Linked DNA regions of Sinorhizobium fredii NGR234. The protein of the gene in region 1 interacts with the protein of each later gene in a pairwise test. Links are inferred from orthologs where the notes say so. Each region holds a gene or a part of one and is shown on either strand. Other genes may lie near its edges. The genes, in order: eno and rpe.

Region 1 (8,415 bases):
TGCTCGCAAGTCGCCGGGACCATCGACATCCTGCAGATCCCGGCCTTCCTGTCGCGCCAGACCGACCTGCTCGTCGCGGCGGCGAAAACAGGGCGCGCGATCAACGTGAAGAAGGGCCAGTTTCTCGCGCCCTGGGACATGAAGAACGTGCTCGCCAAGTTCACCATGAGCGGCAATCCGAACGTGCTTCTCTGCGAGCGCGGCGCGTCCTTCGGCTACAACACGCTCGTTTCCGACATGCGCTCGCTGCCAATCATGGCGGGGCTCGGCGCGCCCGTGGTCTTCGACGCGACCCATTCGGTGCAGCAGCCTGGCGGGCAGGGCGGCTCCTCGGGCGGCCAGCGTGAGTTCGTCGAGACCTTGGCGCGTGCGGCTGTCGCTGTCGGCGTCGCCGGCGTCTTCATCGAGACGCATGAGGACCCGGACAGCGCCCCCTCCGACGGCCCGAACATGGTGCCGCTCAAGGACATGCCGCGTCTCCTCGAAAAGCTGCTCGCCTTCGACGCGATATCCAAGGCCTGAAGCCGGCGCATGAAATATTCATGAACTGCGATGCCGCTCGGGACATTGCCACCGGCGCGCCATTGTAATTTCAGGGCCATGAATTAAGACAGGCCCACCATTATCATCGTCCACAAGCAGGGAAGAGATCATGACTGCAATCATCGACATCATCGGCCGCGAGATTCTCGACAGCCGCGGCAACCCGACCGTCGAGGTCGATGTCCATCTCGAAGACGGCAGTTTCGGCCGCGCCGCCGTTCCCTCGGGCGCTTCGACCGGCGCGCATGAAGCAGTCGAACTGCGTGACGGCGGTACCCGCTATCTCGGCAAGGGCGTCGAGCGCGCCGTCGACGCCGTCAACGGCGAGATCTTCGAAGCGATCGGCGGTCTCGACGCCGAGAACCAGATCCAGATCGACAAGACGATGATCGAGCTCGACGGCACGTCGAACAAGTCGCGCCTCGGCGCCAACGCTATTCTCGGCGTGTCGCTTGCCATCGCCAAGGCCGCCGCGGAAGCTGCCGGCCTGCCGCTCTACCGCTATGTCGGCGGCCCGAATGCACATCTCCTGCCGGTTCCGATGATGAACATCATCAATGGCGGCGCCCATGCCGACAACCCGATCGACTTCCAGGAATTCATGATCATGCCGGTTGGCGCCGAGACCCTGAAGGACGCCGTCCGCATGGGTTCGGAAGTTTTCCATACGCTGAAGAAGCAGCTCGCCGCCGAAGGCCACAACACCAATGTCGGCGACGAGGGCGGCTTCGCGCCGGGTCTCGCCTCGGCTCCGGCAGCACTCGACTTCATCATGAAATCGATCGAGAAGGCCGGCTACAAGCCGGGCGAAGATATGTATGTCGCGCTCGACTGCGCCTCGACCGAATTCTTCAAGGACGGCAAGTATGTGCTCGAAGGCGAAGGCCGTACGCTGGAGCCGGGCGCGATGGCCGAATACCTCGCCGAACTCGCTGGAAAGTACCCGATCATCTCGATCGAAGACGGCATGGCCGAAGACGACTGGGACGGCTGGAAGGCGTTGACGGACCTCATCGGCAACAAGTGCCAGCTTGTCGGCGACGACCTGTTCGTCACCAACTCGGCGCGCTTGCGTGACGGCATCAAGATGGGTGTCGCCAACTCGATCCTCGTCAAGGTCAACCAGATCGGTTCGCTTTCCGAAACGCTGGATGCCGTCGAGACGGCGCACAAGGCCCGCTATACCGCCGTCATGTCGCACCGCTCCGGCGAGACCGAAGACTCGACGATCGCCGATCTCGCGGTCGCCACAAATTGCGGTCAGATCAAGACCGGCTCGCTGGCCCGTTCCGACCGGCTCGCCAAGTACAACCAGCTGATCCGCATCGAGGAGCAGCTCGGCCTGCAGGCGGCATATGCGGGCCGCTCGATCCTGCGCGGTTAAGCAAAAGACGTCTGGCTACCGCGCGGCCCCTCATCCCGCTGCCGCGACCTTCTCCCCCTTGCGGGGAGAAGGGAGATGCCGCGCCGCCTCAGTCCCCTCTCCCCGCGAGCGGGGAGCGGGTTAGTCCTCGGGTTAAACCCGAGGAGAGGGGCGATCCGCCACATCTCGATCGACGATTTAGTATCCAAAACCCGCCCGCCTCACGGCCGGCGGGTTTCCCTTTCCTTGCCGTTCATGGTCAACGGTCGGTTAATCAATCGACGCTAGTCTGCCTTGGTATTGCGTAGCAGGGCATTGACGATGTGGACACGGCATCACAAGAAACGGAGACTGGGGCGGCTGGTAGTGCCGGTGATCGCGGTCGCCTTTCTATCCTACTTCGGCTATCATTCGATCCATGGCGGTTACGGCTTGAGGGCGACGGAGGAGTTTGATCGCCAGATCGCCGAGCGGCAGGCACGGCTGGACGAGCTTACTCAGAAGCGGCAAATCCTGGAAAAGGAGGTCGAACTGATGAGTGACGGTTCGTTGGAAAGAGACATGCTGGATGAGAAGGCTCGCCTCGCGCTCAACATGTCGCGCAGCGATGAGATCGTTATTTTTCACCGCCCGGCGAATTAACTGAAATTCAGTTAACTAAAAATAATGATTTAAAATCAGTGCATTACACAGAATGATAGCCATGCAAATATGGCATTGCTGCGGCGCTCTTCTTTCCCTATGGTAGCCCACCAAAGGCTAACCATTGGGAGGAATGAATGGCTCCGCGAAAAACCGCGTCCGTCTCCAGCCGCAAGGCCGCTGCCAAGACGTCCAAGAAGGACTTCGCCGGCGGTACGATCGCCGAATTTTCCAAGGAAGATGAATTGAAGGCCTATCGCGAAATGCTGCTGATCCGGCGTTTCGAGGAGAAGGCCGGCCAGCTTTACGGCATGGGCTTCATCGGCGGCTTCTGTCACCTCTATATCGGTCAGGAGGCGGTCGTCGTCGGCATGCAACTGGCGCTGAAAGAGGGCGACCAGGTCATCACCGGTTACCGCGACCACGGCCATATGCTGGCCTGCGGCATGAGCGCCCGCGGCGTGATGGCCGAGCTTACCGGTCGCCGCGGCGGTCTTTCCAAGGGGAAGGGCGGCTCGATGCACATGTTCTCCAAGGAAAAGCATTTCTATGGCGGTCACGGCATCGTCGGCGCGCAGGTATCGCTCGGCACCGGCCTTGCCTTTGCCAACAGGTATCGCGGCAACGACAATGTCAGCCTCGCCTATTTCGGTGACGGCGCCGCCAACCAGGGACAGGTCTACGAGAGCTTCAACATGGCGGCGCTCTGGAAGCTGCCGGTAATCTACATCGTCGAGAACAACCGATACGCGATGGGCACCTCCGTGTCGCGCGCTTCGGCGCAGACCGATTTCTCGCAGCGCGGCGCTTCCTTCGGCATTCCGGGCTATCAGGTCGACGGCATGGATGTGCGCGCCGTCAAGGCTGCGGCCGACGAGGCTGTCGAACATTGCCGCTCCGGCAAGGGACCGATCATCCTGGAGATGCTGACTTATCGCTATCGCGGCCACTCGATGTCCGATCCGGCGAAATATCGCTCGAAGGATGAAGTGCAGAAGATGCGCTCGGAGCATGATCCGATCGAGCAGGTGAAGGCCCGCCTCGTCGAAAAGGGCTGGGCGAGCGAGGACGAACTGAAGCAGGTCGACAAGGAGGTTCGCGACATCGTCGCCGACAGCGCCGATTTTGCCCAGTCTGATCCGGAGCCGGATGTAGCCGAGCTCTATACCGACATCCTGCTTTGATCCGGGGAGGGACGAATATGCCAGTAGAAATTCTCATGCCTGCCCTTTCCCCGACGATGGAGGAAGGCACGCTCTCCAAGTGGCTGAAGAACGAGGGCGACAAGGTCGCCTCGGGCGACGTCATTGCCGAGATCGAGACCGACAAGGCGACGATGGAAGTCGAAGCCGTCGACGAGGGCACGATCGGCAAGCTGCTGATCGCCGCCGGCACCGAAGGCGTCAAGGTCAATACGCCGATAGCCGTGCTGCTCCAGGACGGCGAAGCCGCCGGCGATATCCCCGCCGCCAAGGCGGAAGCGCCGAAGCCGGCAGCGGCCGAAGCTCCGGCGCCGGCCGCGGCCCCCGTCGCGGCCCAGCCGAAGGCGGAAATCCCGTCCGATCCCGCCATTCCGGCCGGGACGGAAATGGTGACGACCACCGTCCGCGAAGCGCTGCGCGACGCGATGGCCGAGGAAATGCGCGCCAATGACGACGTCTTCGTCATGGGCGAGGAGGTTGCCGAATATCAGGGCGCCTATAAGATCACCCAAGGGTTGCTTCAGGAATTCGGCCCGCGCCGGGTGGTCGACACGCCGATCACCGAGCATGGCTTTGCCGGCATCGGCGTCGGCGCGGCGATGACCGGCCTGCGGCCGATCGTCGAGTTCATGACCTTCAACTTCGCCATGCAGGCGATCGACCATATCATCAACTCCGCCGCCAAGACGCTCTACATGTCCGGCGGCCAGATGGGCGCACCGATCGTCTTCCGCGGTCCGAGCGGTGCTGCGGCCCGCGTCGCCGCCCAGCACTCCCAGTGCTATGCCGCCTGGTACAGCCACATTCCCGGCCTGAAGGTCGTCATGCCCTATACGGCGGCGGACGCGAAGGGCCTCTTGAAGGCCGCCATTCGTGATCCGAACCCGGTGATCTTCCTCGAGAACGAAATCCTCTACGGCCAGTCGTTCGAAGTGCCGAAGCTCGACGATTTCGTCCTGCCGATCGGCAAGGCCCGCATCCACCGCGTCGGCAAGGACGCGACCATCGTCTCCTTCGGCATCGGCATGACCTATGCGGTCAAGGCCGCCGCCGAACTTGAGGCACAGGGCATCGATGTCGAAATCATCGACCTGCGCACCATTCGCCCGATGGACCTGCCGACCGTCATCGAATCCGTCAAGAAGACCGGTCGCTTGGTCACCGTCGAGGAAGGTTACCCGCAGTCCTCCGTCGGCACCGAGATCGCCACCCGCGTCATGCAGCAGGCCTTCGACTATCTCGACGCGCCGATCCTGACCGTCGCCGGCAAGGATGTGCCGATGCCCTATGCGGCCAACCTCGAGAAGCTCGCTCTGCCGAACGTCGCCGAGGTCGTCGAGGCGGTGAAAGCCGTCTGCTACAAATAAGCAGGGGGTGGCAATGGCAACTCTGAAGGAGACCAGGCGTATTGCCTGGTCGCTCTATTGGAAATCGAGTTTACTTTGCTTGCTGACTGGTGCAGTAGCGGGTGCGGTTTTCGGCTTCATTGTGGGGTTTATTGGCGGGTTCGCCGGTGTGCGTTCGGAGATACTTGCGCCGATTTATACGTGGGGCGGTTCGATAGTTGGCCTGCTTGCAGGTTTCGTAGCGTTCAACTTCGTAGTGGCATGGACAATTGGAAAATCGATCGGTGGACAGCAGCTTGAACTAGCCGTCGCCACTTCGTTTCGGGAGGGACAATAATGCCAATCAACATCACAATGCCTGCCCTCTCTCCGACCATGGAAGAAGGCAATCTCGCCAAGTGGCTGGTCAAGGAAGGCGACAAGGTCAAGTCCGGCGACGTCATCGCCGAGATCGAGACCGACAAGGCGACGATGGAAGTCGAAGCCGTCGATGAGGGCACCGTCGCCAAGATCGTCGTCCCGGCCGGTACCGAAGGCGTTAAGGTCAATGCCTTGATCGCGGTTCTGGCCGCCGATGGCGAGGACGTCGCAACGGCGGCGAAGGGCAATGGCGCCGCCGCGCCGGCGTCCGCCGCCAAGGCAGAGGCACCTGCTCCGGCAGCGCCTGCCGCAGCACCTGCGCCGGCCGCGGCCCCGACCGCTCCGGCCGCAGCTTCAGCGCCGGCCGCCGCCGGGGGCGACGGAAAGCGCGTCTTCTCCTCGCCGCTCGCCCGTCGCCTTGCCAAGGAAGCGGGCATCGACCTCTCCGCAGTTGCCGGTACCGGCCCCTACGGCCGCGTCGTCAAGAAGGATGTGGAATCCGCGGTCTCCGGTGGCGCCGCCAAGCCGGCCGCAGCACCGGCTGCCGCTCAGGCACCGGCCGCGGCACCGCTCGCCAAGGGCATGTCGGAAGACGCCGTCCTCAAGCTCTTCGAGCCGGGCTCGTACGAGCTCGTCCCGCATGACGGCATGCGCAAGACGATTGCCAAGCGCCTGCAGGAATCGAAGCAGACGATCCCGCACTTCTACGTCTCCCTCGATTGCCAGCTCGATGCGCTGCTGGCGCTGCGCGCCCAGCTCAACGCCGCTGCACCCGAGAAGGACGGCAAGCCGGTCTACAAGCTCTCGGTCAACGACATGGTGATCAAGGCGCTGGCGCTGGCGTTGCGCGACGTTCCGGATGCGAATGTGTCCTGGACCGACACGAACATGGTCAAGCACAAGCATGCCGATGTCGGCGTTGCCGTGTCGATCCCGGGCGGGCTGATCACGCCGATCATCCGCCAGGCGGAGCTGAAGAGCTTGTCCGCCATCTCCAACGAGATGAAGGACTACGGCAAGCGCGCCAAGGAGCGCAAGCTGAAGCCCGAGGAATACCAGGGTGGCACCACCGCGGTTTCCAACATGGGCATGATGGGCGTCAAGAACTTCGCAGCCGTCGTCAACCCGCCGCATGCGACGATCCTCGCGGTCGGCGCCGGCGAGGAGCGCGTCATCGTCAAGAACAAGGAGATGGTCGTCGCCAACATGATGACCGTCACGCTCTCGACCGACCATCGCTGCGTCGATGGCGCGCTCGGCGCCGAACTGCTCGGTGCCTTCAAGCGCTACATCGAAAACCCGATGGGCATGCTCGTCTGATGCGAACCGGACCGGCATAACGCCGGTCCGTCCTCTCCCTGACATGCGAGTGGGCAGATGAAGACAGTCCTTTGCTATGGTGACAGTCTGACCTGGGGCTATGACGCGAGCGGCGCGGGTCGCCATCCCCTGGAAGATCGCTGGCCGACCTTGCTTCAGAAAGCGCTGGGCGTCGGCGTCAACGTCATCGCCGAGGGGCTAAACGGCCGCACGACCGCTTATGACGATCATCTCGCCGATTGCGACCGCAACGGCGCGCGCGTCCTGCCGACCGTGCTGCACAGCCACGCGCCGCTCGATCTCGTCGTCTTCATGCTCGGCTCCAACGACATGAAGCCGATAATCCATGGCACGGCCTTCGGCGCCGTCAAGGGCATCGAGCGCCTAGTCAATTTGGTTCGCAAGCACGACTGGCCGACGGAAACGGAGGAGGGGCCCAGTATCCTGATCGTCTCGCCTCCACCGATTTGCGAAACGGCCGATAGCGCCTTTGCCGCCATGTTTGCCGGCGGCGTCGAGCAGTCGGCGATGCTGGCGTCGCTTTATCGCGACCTCGCCGACGAGCTCGATTGCGGTTTCTTCGACGCCGGCTCGGTCGCCGGGACGACGCCGCTCGATGGGGTGCATCTCGACGCCGAGAATACCCGCGCGATCGGTCGCGGCGTGGAGCCGGTCGTCCGGATGATGCTCGGGCTTTGACGATGGCGGCTGTCGCAACCCTGAGACCCGCACAACGGAGCGAGGCGGCGGAACTGGCGGTCCTCGTCGATGTCGCCTCGCACGGCTTTGCCTCGTGGCTGTGGTACGGCGGCGTCTTGAGCGGATCGGCGGATACCGCTTTCGAACACGGCCGCAACCGGCTGCGCCAGGATGAGGGCTTGGGGACGTGGCGCGACGCGGTGGTCGCCGTCCTCGAAGAAGAGATCGTTGGCGTTTCGGTGTCCTATGGCATCGATGCGTCGGTGCGGGACATCGAGCCGAAGCATCCGGTGCTCGGGCCGCTGCTTGCCCTTCAGAGCGAGATTGTCGGCCACTGGTTCATCGACAGCCTCGGCGTCTACAGCGCGCATCGCGGCAAGGGGATTGGCCGGGCACTGCTCGGAAACGAATTCATACGCGCCGGCGCGGCGCCGGTGAGCCTGATCACCGAGAGCCACAATGAAAAGGCGCAGGCGCTCTACAAGAGGAACGGCTTCGAAGAGGTGACGCGCGCCGAGGCCGTACCGCTCTTCGAAGACAGCAGGAAACATGACTGGGTGCTCTTCACCCGCAAGGTCGCTTGAAACAAAGGTAGGAAACACATGGCTGAGAATTACGACGTCATCGTTATCGGTTCGGGCCCGGGCGGCTATGTCACCGCCATCCGCTCGGCGCAACTGGGCTTGAAGACGGCGATCGTCGAGCGCGAGCATCTGGGCGGCATCTGCCTCAACTGGGGCTGCATCCCGACCAAGGCGCTGCTGCGCTCCGCCGAAATCCTCGACCATGCCAATCACGCCAAGAATTACGGCCTGACGCTCGAAGGCAAGATGACAGCCAATGTCAAGGATGTCGTCGCCCGCTCGCGCGGCGTTTCGGCGCGGCTGAACGGCGGCGTCGCCTTCCTCATGAAGAAGAACAAGATCGACGTGATCTGGGG
Region 2 (8,467 bases), 240 kb from region 1 along the record:
CACGCGGTCGACCGTCGCGCGATTGGCGACGAAGAGACCCGACACCGTCGCATACACATTGACGCGGCCGGTTGCGGCGGACGAGAAACGAAGACGATCCGGGGAAATCGCGGATGCAATCCGAGCCGCGGCCTCGTCTTCCGGCAAATCGTCGGGTTCGAGTCTGGCAACGACCACCTCTCCCATGCCGGCATCGGCAAGCATCGCCAGATCATTCGCGCTCAGACGACGACCCTTGGCGAGCTTACCTTCCCCAGTCTTTACGGCGTGGGCCAGAATGGCGCCTTCCGCTTCGGCAAGCGGCACTGGACCAAACCTCATGCCGCACGCCCCTGTTCTCCACGATCGCGGTGACGCAGCGCGCCGATGATTTCGGCAAGGACGGCAATGGCGATTTCCGCGGGGCTCGCAGCGCCGATGTTCAGGCCGATCGGCGCCTTGATCCGGCCGATCGCCTCTTCCGGCACCCCGGCCGACCGCAGTCTCTCCACGCGGCTCGCATGAGTCTTACGGCTGCCGAGCGCGCCGACATAGAAGCAACCTGCGTCCAGGGCGGCTCGGATTGGATAATCGTCGATCTTCGGATCGTGGGTAACCGCAGCCAGTGCCGTATAGGGGTCGAGCGGTCGCATCGGCAGGACATCTTCCGGCCAATCGGCAAGAAGCTCGACGCCGTGGAAGCGCTCGGCCGTCGCGAATGCGGTGCGCGGGTCTATGATGGACATATCGAACCCTGCGACCGGCGCCAGTCGCGCCAGCGCCTGCGAGATATGGACGGCGCCGATGACCACCAAGCGCGGCGGCGGCAGATAGGTGTTGATAAAGACGGATCGCTCAGCGAGCGTCGCAAGACTGGGGCGGCCCGAACGAAGCGTTTCGGAGATCCCCGCCTCCCATTCGGCCGGGAAACCCTCGCCCTCGATGAAGACTTGGGCGCGGCCGCTCGAAAGATCATTGACGACCACGGCCGCCCGCCGTGCCGCGCGCGCTTCGTTCAGCTTCTCAAGGGTAGACAGTTGCATGGTCAGCCGTCAATTCGCTCTAGAAAAACCCGGATCCGACCGCCGCAGGAAAGGCCGACACGCCATGCCGTTTCGTCGGCGACGCCGAATTCGAGGACCCTTGGAACGCCTGAGGCGATGACATCGGCTGCTTCGCCGATGACGGCACCTTCGACGCAACCGCCCGACACCGACCCTTCGAAGGCGCCCTCGCCGTCAATCACCAGATGACTGCCGACGGGGCGCGGTGCAGACCCCCAGGTCTCGATGACCGTCGCCAAGGCCACGGCCCGGCCTTGCCTATGCCATGCCTCGGCAATCTCCAAGGGATCGAGAATCTTTGCTTCATTCGTCATCATGGCACTCCGCCTCGCCCTCTTAGATCATGACGATCCGGTCGCGTTTCAACCCACATTGTCGTGAGCTTCATCGGCCGCGCGCTGGGGGTGAAGAAAGCGTCGTGGGTCGGCGTCGCGGCTCGCTTCCCCCGACAGCGACTTCACCAGTTCGGCGACGGATTCCAGATTGTGCACCGTTCGAAATTCATCGACGTGCGGCAGCATCGCCCTGACACCGCGCGCCCGCGCCTCGAAACCCTCGAAGCGGAGCAGCGGATTGAGCCAGATCAGCCGGCGGCAGGAGCGATGCAGGCGATCCATCTCGATCTCGAGCTGCACCGCGTCGTCGCGCTCGAGGCCGTCGGTGATCAACAGGACAATGGCGCCCTGCCCCTGGACGCGCCGAGACCAGCGACGATTGAACTCATGCAGGGTTTCACCGATGCGCGTACCGCCTGACCAGTCCTTGACCGCGGCGACGCATTCGTCAAGCGCTTCGTCGGGATCGCGGTTGCGCATCTGCCGGGTGACGTTCGTCAGCCTCGTGCCGAAAAGAAAGGTCTGGACGCGGTGTCGCTGCTCTGTCAGCGCGTGCAGGAAATGCAGGAACACCCGCGTGTACTGGGTCATCGAGCCCGAAATATCCGCAAGCGCCACGAGCGGCGGGTGAACGAGGCGCGGCTCCCGGAAACGCGGCAGGATGAGCTCGCCGCCGAACCGCATGGCATCGCGCATGGTGGCGCGCGGATCGATCCGGGCTGGCCGATGGGAAGGGCGGAAGCGCCGTGTCCTCACCCGGTCGAGCGGCAAAAGCAACGACGAGATCGCCCGCCGCGCCTCGCCGATTTCTGCGGCGGTCATCTGCGCAAAATCCGCCTTGCGAAAGAGCTCCCGACCGGAAGCGGTGTAGCGCGCATCGATCTCGATTGCCTGCTTCTCTCCGGGCGGTCGATCGTCATGCCGCCCGCTGAGGAGCGCTTCGCCGAGACGTGCCGCGCCCGCTCGCCGCGGCTGATTTTCACTGGCGCGTGCAGGAGCGACGGGCGACAGCAGCGCGATCATCTTCCGGACGAGATCGCGCTTGCGCCAGAACAATCGAAACGCCTCGTCAAAGAGCGCCTGGTCCTCATGCCGCTTCACCAGCGTGCATTGAAGCGCGGCGTAGAACTCGCGGCGCGATCCAATGCCGATTGCGCCGACCGCCTCTATCGCGTCCGCAATCGCACCAGGACCGATCCGCATGCCTGCCCGCCGGAGAGCCCGAGAGAAGAACACGATGTTGTCCGCAAATCGTCCGCTCGCCCGGTGTTGGTAGAGGCCGTCTGCAGGGGACCTGGCGGTCATGATGTGAGCTCGGCGGCCATGAGGTCGCGCTTGACCTCTTCCAGCAATTTTCGCCCCTCGGCACCCTCTATCCGGGCAATGTCATCCTGATACTTCAGGAGCGTGCCGAGCGTGTCGGCCAGCGTCTCCGGGTCGAGCGCCAGCGCGTCGAGCTCGGTCAGCGCTGTCGCCCAGTCGATTGTCTCGGCGACACCGGGGTTCTTGAAGAGATCGACCGTCCTGAGTTTCTGGACATAGGCGACGATCTCTCGGGAGAGCGCCGCGTTGCAGCCGGGCACCTTGCGCCGGATGATCTCCAGTTCCTGCGCGGCATTGGGATAATCGACCCAATGATAGAGGCAGCGACGCTTCAAGGCGTCGTGGATTTCGCGAGTCCGGTTGGTGGTAATGATGACGATCGGCGGCTCGTCCGCCCGGATCGTTCCAAGCTCTGGAATGGTCACCTGGAAATCGGAAAGTACCTCGAGGAGGAATGCTTCGAAGGCTTCGTCGGTGCGGTCGAGCTCGTCTATCAGGAATACCGGGGCGCGGCCGCCATTCGCCGAGATGGCCTGCAGCACCGGACGGCGGATGAGGAACCGCTCCGAGAAGATGCCGCTTTCGACCTTTTGCCGGTCGACCATGCCGGCTGCCTCCGAAAGGCGGATTTCCAGCATTTGCGCTGGGTAGTTCCATTCATAGACGGCAGATGCGACGTCGAGCCCCTCGTAGCATTGCAGACGGATCAGCGGTCGATCGAGCGAACGGGCGAGCACCTTGGCGATCTCGGTCTTGCCGACTCCCGCCTCCCCTTCGAGAAACAGCGGTCGCTTCATCCTGAGTGCCAGGAAAAGAACGGTCGCGAGAGCGGTACCGGCGAGATAGTTCTGCGACTTGAGCAGCGCCATCGTCTCGTCGATGGACTGGGGCATCCGGCCTGTCTCGTGTTTCGCCATATTCGCTCCTCTCTCGAGGAAAATTATAGCGTGCGGTATCCCCGGTCCACATAAATGAGCGGCGGTGCCTTTTCGCCGATTCGCACGTCCACCACTTCGCCGAAGAGGATTGCATGGGTGGCCATGATCTTCACTTCGAGCAGACGGCAATCGAAGGCGGCGATAGCGTCGACGAGAATCGGCGATCCGGTCGCCAGCTCAGTCCAACGGCCGAGTGCAAAGCGGCGCTCCATATCAAGCTGGTCACGTCCGGAGAAGGCATGTGCCAAGGCGAGATGCTGGCTACCGAGGACGTTCAGCGCAAAGCTGTCGCCGCGCAAAAAGATGTCGTTGCGCGAATTCGCGGCATTGAGGCAGGCGAGAATCGTCGGCGGATCGTCCGACACCGAGCAGGACGCGGTAATGGTTACGCCGCGCCGCTCGGCACCATCCGCCGCCGTGATCAACTGCACGTGATGGGACAAGCGGCTCATCGTATCGCGATAGGTTATCGGGTCCAGCCGGGTCTTCTCCAACACATCACGCTCCGGATCGGTATCTCGCACATACATAGACTGTCGCGAAAAATATGAAACTAGGCCGATCGAGATTCTTGCCAATGCGCGACGCCGATGACGCACTGGGGCGATCGTCGTTTCCAGGCCCATCTTTTTCCTTTGACGAGTTCTGCCACTCCCTTAAAACATGGCGTGCGATAGCGGGAAAAAACATGCTGAAATCAATTGGTACGAGCCTTCTTGTCGCTGCGCTGACGCTGACCTCTCCCGCGTTTGCGGCCGGCCTGAAGATTGCCGTCGTCGCGCCCGCCGATGGCCCCTTCGCGGCGCTCGGCAAACAGATCACCGATGGCGCCGCCTTCCAGGCTGCCGATCGGGGAAGCGAGATCGTACCGATCGCAGAGAGCTGCGATCCGGCCGGCGGCGAGGCGTTGACGAAGGCGCTGCTTGCCAGCGGCGCCGAGGCGGCGATCGGCTTTCTCTGCACCGAGAGCCTGGAAGCGGCGCTGCCTGCCCTCGCCGAGGCCGGCATTGCCGCGATCACCCTCAGCGTCCGCTCGGATATTCTCATGGAGGACGCCATCAAGAAGAAATGGCCGCTCTTTCGCCTGGCACCGAGCGGCAAAGCCGAGGCCGCGGCGATCACTGATGCGATCGTGACCAACTGGAGGGACAAGCCGCTGGCGCTCATCGACGACGGAACGATCCATAGCCGCGAACTCGTCGAAAGCGTCCGCAACGCCCTTGCCGAGATCGGCCTCACCCCGGTTTTCACCGACACCTACCGCCCGGCCCAGGAACAGCAGGTGAGCCTCGTTCGACGCCTGGCGAAAAGCGGCGCAACGCATGTGTTCACCGGGGGCGACCGCAACGATACCGCCGTCATCGCCCGCGACGCAAAGGCAGAGAATGTTCCGATAACTCTGCTTGGCGGCGATACGCTGAACGCCGCTGATCTCGACGTGCCGCTGGAGAATGGCGTTCTGGCCGTCACCATCCCCGACGCGGCCCGGTCGAGCGAGGCGGCGCCGGTCGTCACGGCAATGCGTGCCGCTGGCATTGAACCGGATGGTTACGTTCTTCCGGCCTTTGCAGCGGTGTCGCTTCTCGAGCAGGCGAAGGATCAAGCGGAGAAAGATGATAAGGCTGTCCTGGACGCTCTTTCGAAGGGGCCTTATGCGACCGCCCTCGGGCCGGTCCGCTTTGACATTACGCACGAACGGGCCGGGAGCCCCTACACTCTGATGCAATGGCGGGACGGCCGTTTCGCGGCCGCCACGGAAACAGGCAAGGCTGAGTGATGCGCAAGGGACCGACCAATCTGATCACCGACGTCGCGGGGATCCTGGTCGGCAACGCCGAGGATCACCGGCTGAAATCCGGCGTCACGGCGGTGCTTTGCGATCCGCCGGCTACGGCGGCGGTCCAGGTTCTCGGCGGCGCACCGGGTACGCGCGAGACCGACCTGCTGGCCCCGCACAATACGGTCCAGACCGTGGACGCGATCGTCCTATCCGGCGGCTCCGCCTTCGGCCTGGACGCGGCCTCGGGCGTTCAGGCAGCCCTTCGCGAAATGGGCCGCGGCTTTCCCGTCGGCCCGCATCGGATTCCGATCGTTCCGGCGGCGATCCTGTTCGATCTGATGAATGGCGGCGAAAAGAACTGGGGACAATTTTCGCCCTACCGCGACCTCGGCTACGCCGCGGCACGTGCTCAGGCCGGCGCCTTCACGACCGGCAGTGCCGGAGCCGGAACCGGAGCACTCACCGCCACCCTCAAGGGCGGCCTCGGTTCCGCCTCGACGATCCTTGCGAACGGCATCACCGTCGGCGCGCTTGTCGCCGTCAACGCGCTCGGCTCGGCAACCATCGGCGAGACACGCCATTTCTGGGCGGCACCCTTTGAGCTGGATGGCGAATTCGGCGGGCTCGGGATGCCTTCTCCCTGGCCGCAGGATGCGGCGCAGCCACGGCTCAAGTTTCGCGAGGCGGCGGCCGCAGCCGCCAATACGACCATTGCCGTCATCGCCACCGACGCGGCTCTCTCGAAGGCCGAGGCGAAACGTCTGGCGATTGCCGCCCATGACGGCTTCTCCCGGGCGCTGTGGCCGTCCCATACGCCGCTCGACGGCGATCTGGTGTTTGCGCTCTCGACGGGCGCCAGCGGCAAGAAACTCCTGCTGGAGGATTTCATCGACTTGAGCGCCGCGGCGGCGGCAACCATGGCAAGGGCAATCGCGCGGGGCGTGCATGATGCCGCGGCGGCCGCGGGCGACCTCAAGCCCGCCTGGTCGGCATTGCCAGATAACTGAGGCCCGCCCTCGCATGTTGTTTGCACGGTCGCGGGATGCTATGGGCGCGGCAAAGACCGGAGGCTGTTCATGACCCACCCCATTCGCATTGCCCCATCGATCCTGGCGGCCAATTTCTCCAAGCTCGGCCAGGAGGTCCGCGATGTCGTCGATGCCGGCGCCGACTGGATCCATCTCGACGTCATGGACGGGCATTTCGTGCCGAACATCACCTTCGGTCCCGACGTCATCAAGTCGCTGCGTTCCTACACGGACGCGACATTCGATTGCCACCTGATGATCGCGCCGGCCGATTCCTTTCTCGAAGCCTTTGCCAAGGCCGGCTGCGACATCCTCACCGTCCATGCCGAAGCTGGCCCGCATCTGCACCGTTCCTTGCAGACCGTGAAGGCACTCGGCAAGAAGGCCGGCGTTTCGCTCAATCCCGCGACGCCCGAAAGCGCGCTCGAATATGTCCTGGACAGCCTCGATCTCATTCTGGTGATGACGGTCAATCCGGGCTTCGGCGGCCAGAAGTTCATCTCGGTGATGGAAGAGAAGATCCGCCGCATCAAGGCAATGGTCGGCGACCGGCCGATCGAGATCGAGGTGGACGGCGGTATCGCGCCGGAAACCGCCGGTGTCGTCACCGGTGCCGGGGCCAATGTGCTGGTCGCAGGCTCCGCCATCTTCAAGGGCGGCTCCGTCGAAGCCTACCGCGCCGCCATCGAGGCGATCCGCACGCCGGCCGAGAAGGGTCGCTGATGAGCATGCGGGCGGCGGTCGCGACTGCAGTCCTGATCGCAACGGTGAGCGCCGCGTCGCCAGCGATCGCCGGCGACTATGCCAGTTTCCAGCCGATCGGCTTTTCCTCGGACGGCAAGGTCTTTGCCTTCGAGGAACACGGCATTCAGGATGGCTCCGGCTTTCCCTATTCAGCGATATACATCCTCGACACCCAGACCGACACGTTTCTGCCAGGTGCGCCCGTGCGGGCGCGCGTCGAGGAGGACGGCGGCGCCTTGGCGAAAGCTCGCCATGATGCGCGGCGGCGGGCGGCGCCGTTGATCGACGCCTACCGGCTTCTCGACACGCCTGGACTGCTCGCTGCCTATAATCCTGTGACGGAGCCCGACGCAGCTGATCACAGGCTGAAATACGATGCATTTCCCGCCGACGCGGCGTTTCGAAAGACTTACGAGCTCGAACTCGAGGAGAAGCGTTTCGAACCCGAGGGGATCTGCAAGGATCTCCTGAAAGAGGTCAAAGGCTTCCGCCTGGTGATGACGGAGAAAGCCGGACAGCCCGTGTCCGAGGTCTTGCAGGATGATGGCCGCATTCCGGAGAGCCGCCACTGCCCGACCGGCTACCGCATCGGCGGCGTGGTGACTCATGTCAATGACGACGGCTCGCAAGTCCACGTCGTCATGGTCCTAGTCAAATCCCTCGGCTTCGAGGGTACGACCGACGGCCGCTGGATCGCGGTGCCGACCTGGCCCGGACGATGAAGGAACAGCCGGCCTCGCGCAGGCGCGTCGTCGCTCCCACCGGTTATCAGAGACGTGGGCGCTTCCTTCGTGCCATCCCGTCGTGGCGGGAAACATTGCTCGGCGGTCCTGCCTGGGGTCTGACGATGGCGTTCTCGGCCTGGTACGCGCTCTGGCTGCGCGAGCATGACGCGACGTTTCACCTGGAAAGCATCCTGCTTCTCTTCGCCTCGGGCGGCTTCATCGCCTGGCCGCTCTCGCTCTTCGCCGGGCGCTGCATGGCGCAGGATCGCGCCGTTGAAACACGCTTTGCTGCCTATCTCCTGTGCCTGATTGCCGGAACCGTCGGGGTAACGGCGCTGCTATTTGCCCTCGATTATCGTATCTTCTATTCGCAGTGGCATGCGGCGACCGGCTCGCGCATCTGGTTCTACCAGGCGCTGTTCACGTCGCTCTCCGCTTACTATCAGTTCCTGGTGCTGGGTGTCAGGCTGTACCTGCCCCTCGGGGCCGTCGCTCTCGTGTTGGCGAGCCTGGGGCTGGCGCGACCGCAATAGCGTTGAGCTTCCGTCCCA

Evidence for each region.
Region 2: the proteins of eno (region 1) and rpe interact in binary tests that used the Escherichia coli proteins (3 or more experiments, as listed by UniProt). The link is inferred for Sinorhizobium fredii NGR234 from one-to-one orthologs.

Annotation. Positions count from the first base shown.
Region 1 is NC_012587.1:1,320,116-1,328,530, forward strand. What follows is about bases 1-2,789. They hold eno (phosphopyruvate hydratase), read left to right. Parts: upstream 1-652; coding sequence 653-1,927; downstream 1,928-2,789. Other genes in these bases: kdsA (3-deoxy-8-phosphooctulonate synthase), read left to right, coding at 1-522; NGR_RS17675 (FtsB family cell division protein), read left to right, coding at 2,228-2,548; pdhA (pyruvate dehydrogenase (acetyl-transferring) E1 component subunit alpha), read left to right, coding at 2,686-2,789. In the rest of the region: more of pdhA, read left to right, coding at 2,790-3,732; NGR_RS17685 (pyruvate dehydrogenase complex E1 component subunit beta), read left to right, coding at 3,750-5,117; NGR_RS17690 (hypothetical protein), read left to right, coding at 5,131-5,433; NGR_RS17695 (pyruvate dehydrogenase complex dihydrolipoamide acetyltransferase), read left to right, coding at 5,433-6,776; NGR_RS17700 (SGNH/GDSL hydrolase family protein), read left to right, coding at 6,834-7,475; NGR_RS17705 (GNAT family N-acetyltransferase), read left to right, coding at 7,478-8,059; lpdA (dihydrolipoyl dehydrogenase), read left to right, coding at 8,078-8,415. UniProt on the Escherichia coli protein: Catalyzes the reversible conversion of 2-phosphoglycerate (2-PG) into phosphoenolpyruvate (PEP). It is essential for the degradation of carbohydrates via glycolysis.
Region 2 is NC_012587.1:1,559,091-1,567,557, reverse strand. The notes cover bases 5,492-8,332. They hold rpe (ribulose-phosphate 3-epimerase), read left to right. Parts: upstream 5,492-6,495; coding sequence 6,496-7,170; downstream 7,171-8,332. Other genes in these bases: NGR_RS18845 (hypothetical protein), read left to right, coding at 7,910-8,332; NGR_RS18850 (DUF2259 domain-containing protein), read left to right, coding at 7,176-7,913; NGR_RS18860 (P1 family peptidase), read left to right, coding at 5,492-6,426. Also shown: NGR_RS18895 (NTP transferase domain-containing protein), read right to left, coding at 1-321; NGR_RS18890 (XdhC family protein), read right to left, coding at 318-1,022; NGR_RS18885 (XdhC family protein), read right to left, coding at 1,025-1,357; NGR_RS18880 (vWA domain-containing protein), read right to left, coding at 1,406-2,683; NGR_RS18875 (AAA family ATPase), read right to left, coding at 2,680-3,618; NGR_RS18870 (flavin reductase family protein), read right to left, coding at 3,642-4,169; NGR_RS18865 (branched-chain amino acid ABC transporter substrate-binding protein), read left to right, coding at 4,328-5,416; more of NGR_RS18860, read left to right, coding at 5,413-5,491; more of NGR_RS18845, read left to right, coding at 8,333-8,449. UniProt on the Escherichia coli protein: Catalyzes the reversible epimerization of D-ribulose 5-phosphate to D-xylulose 5-phosphate.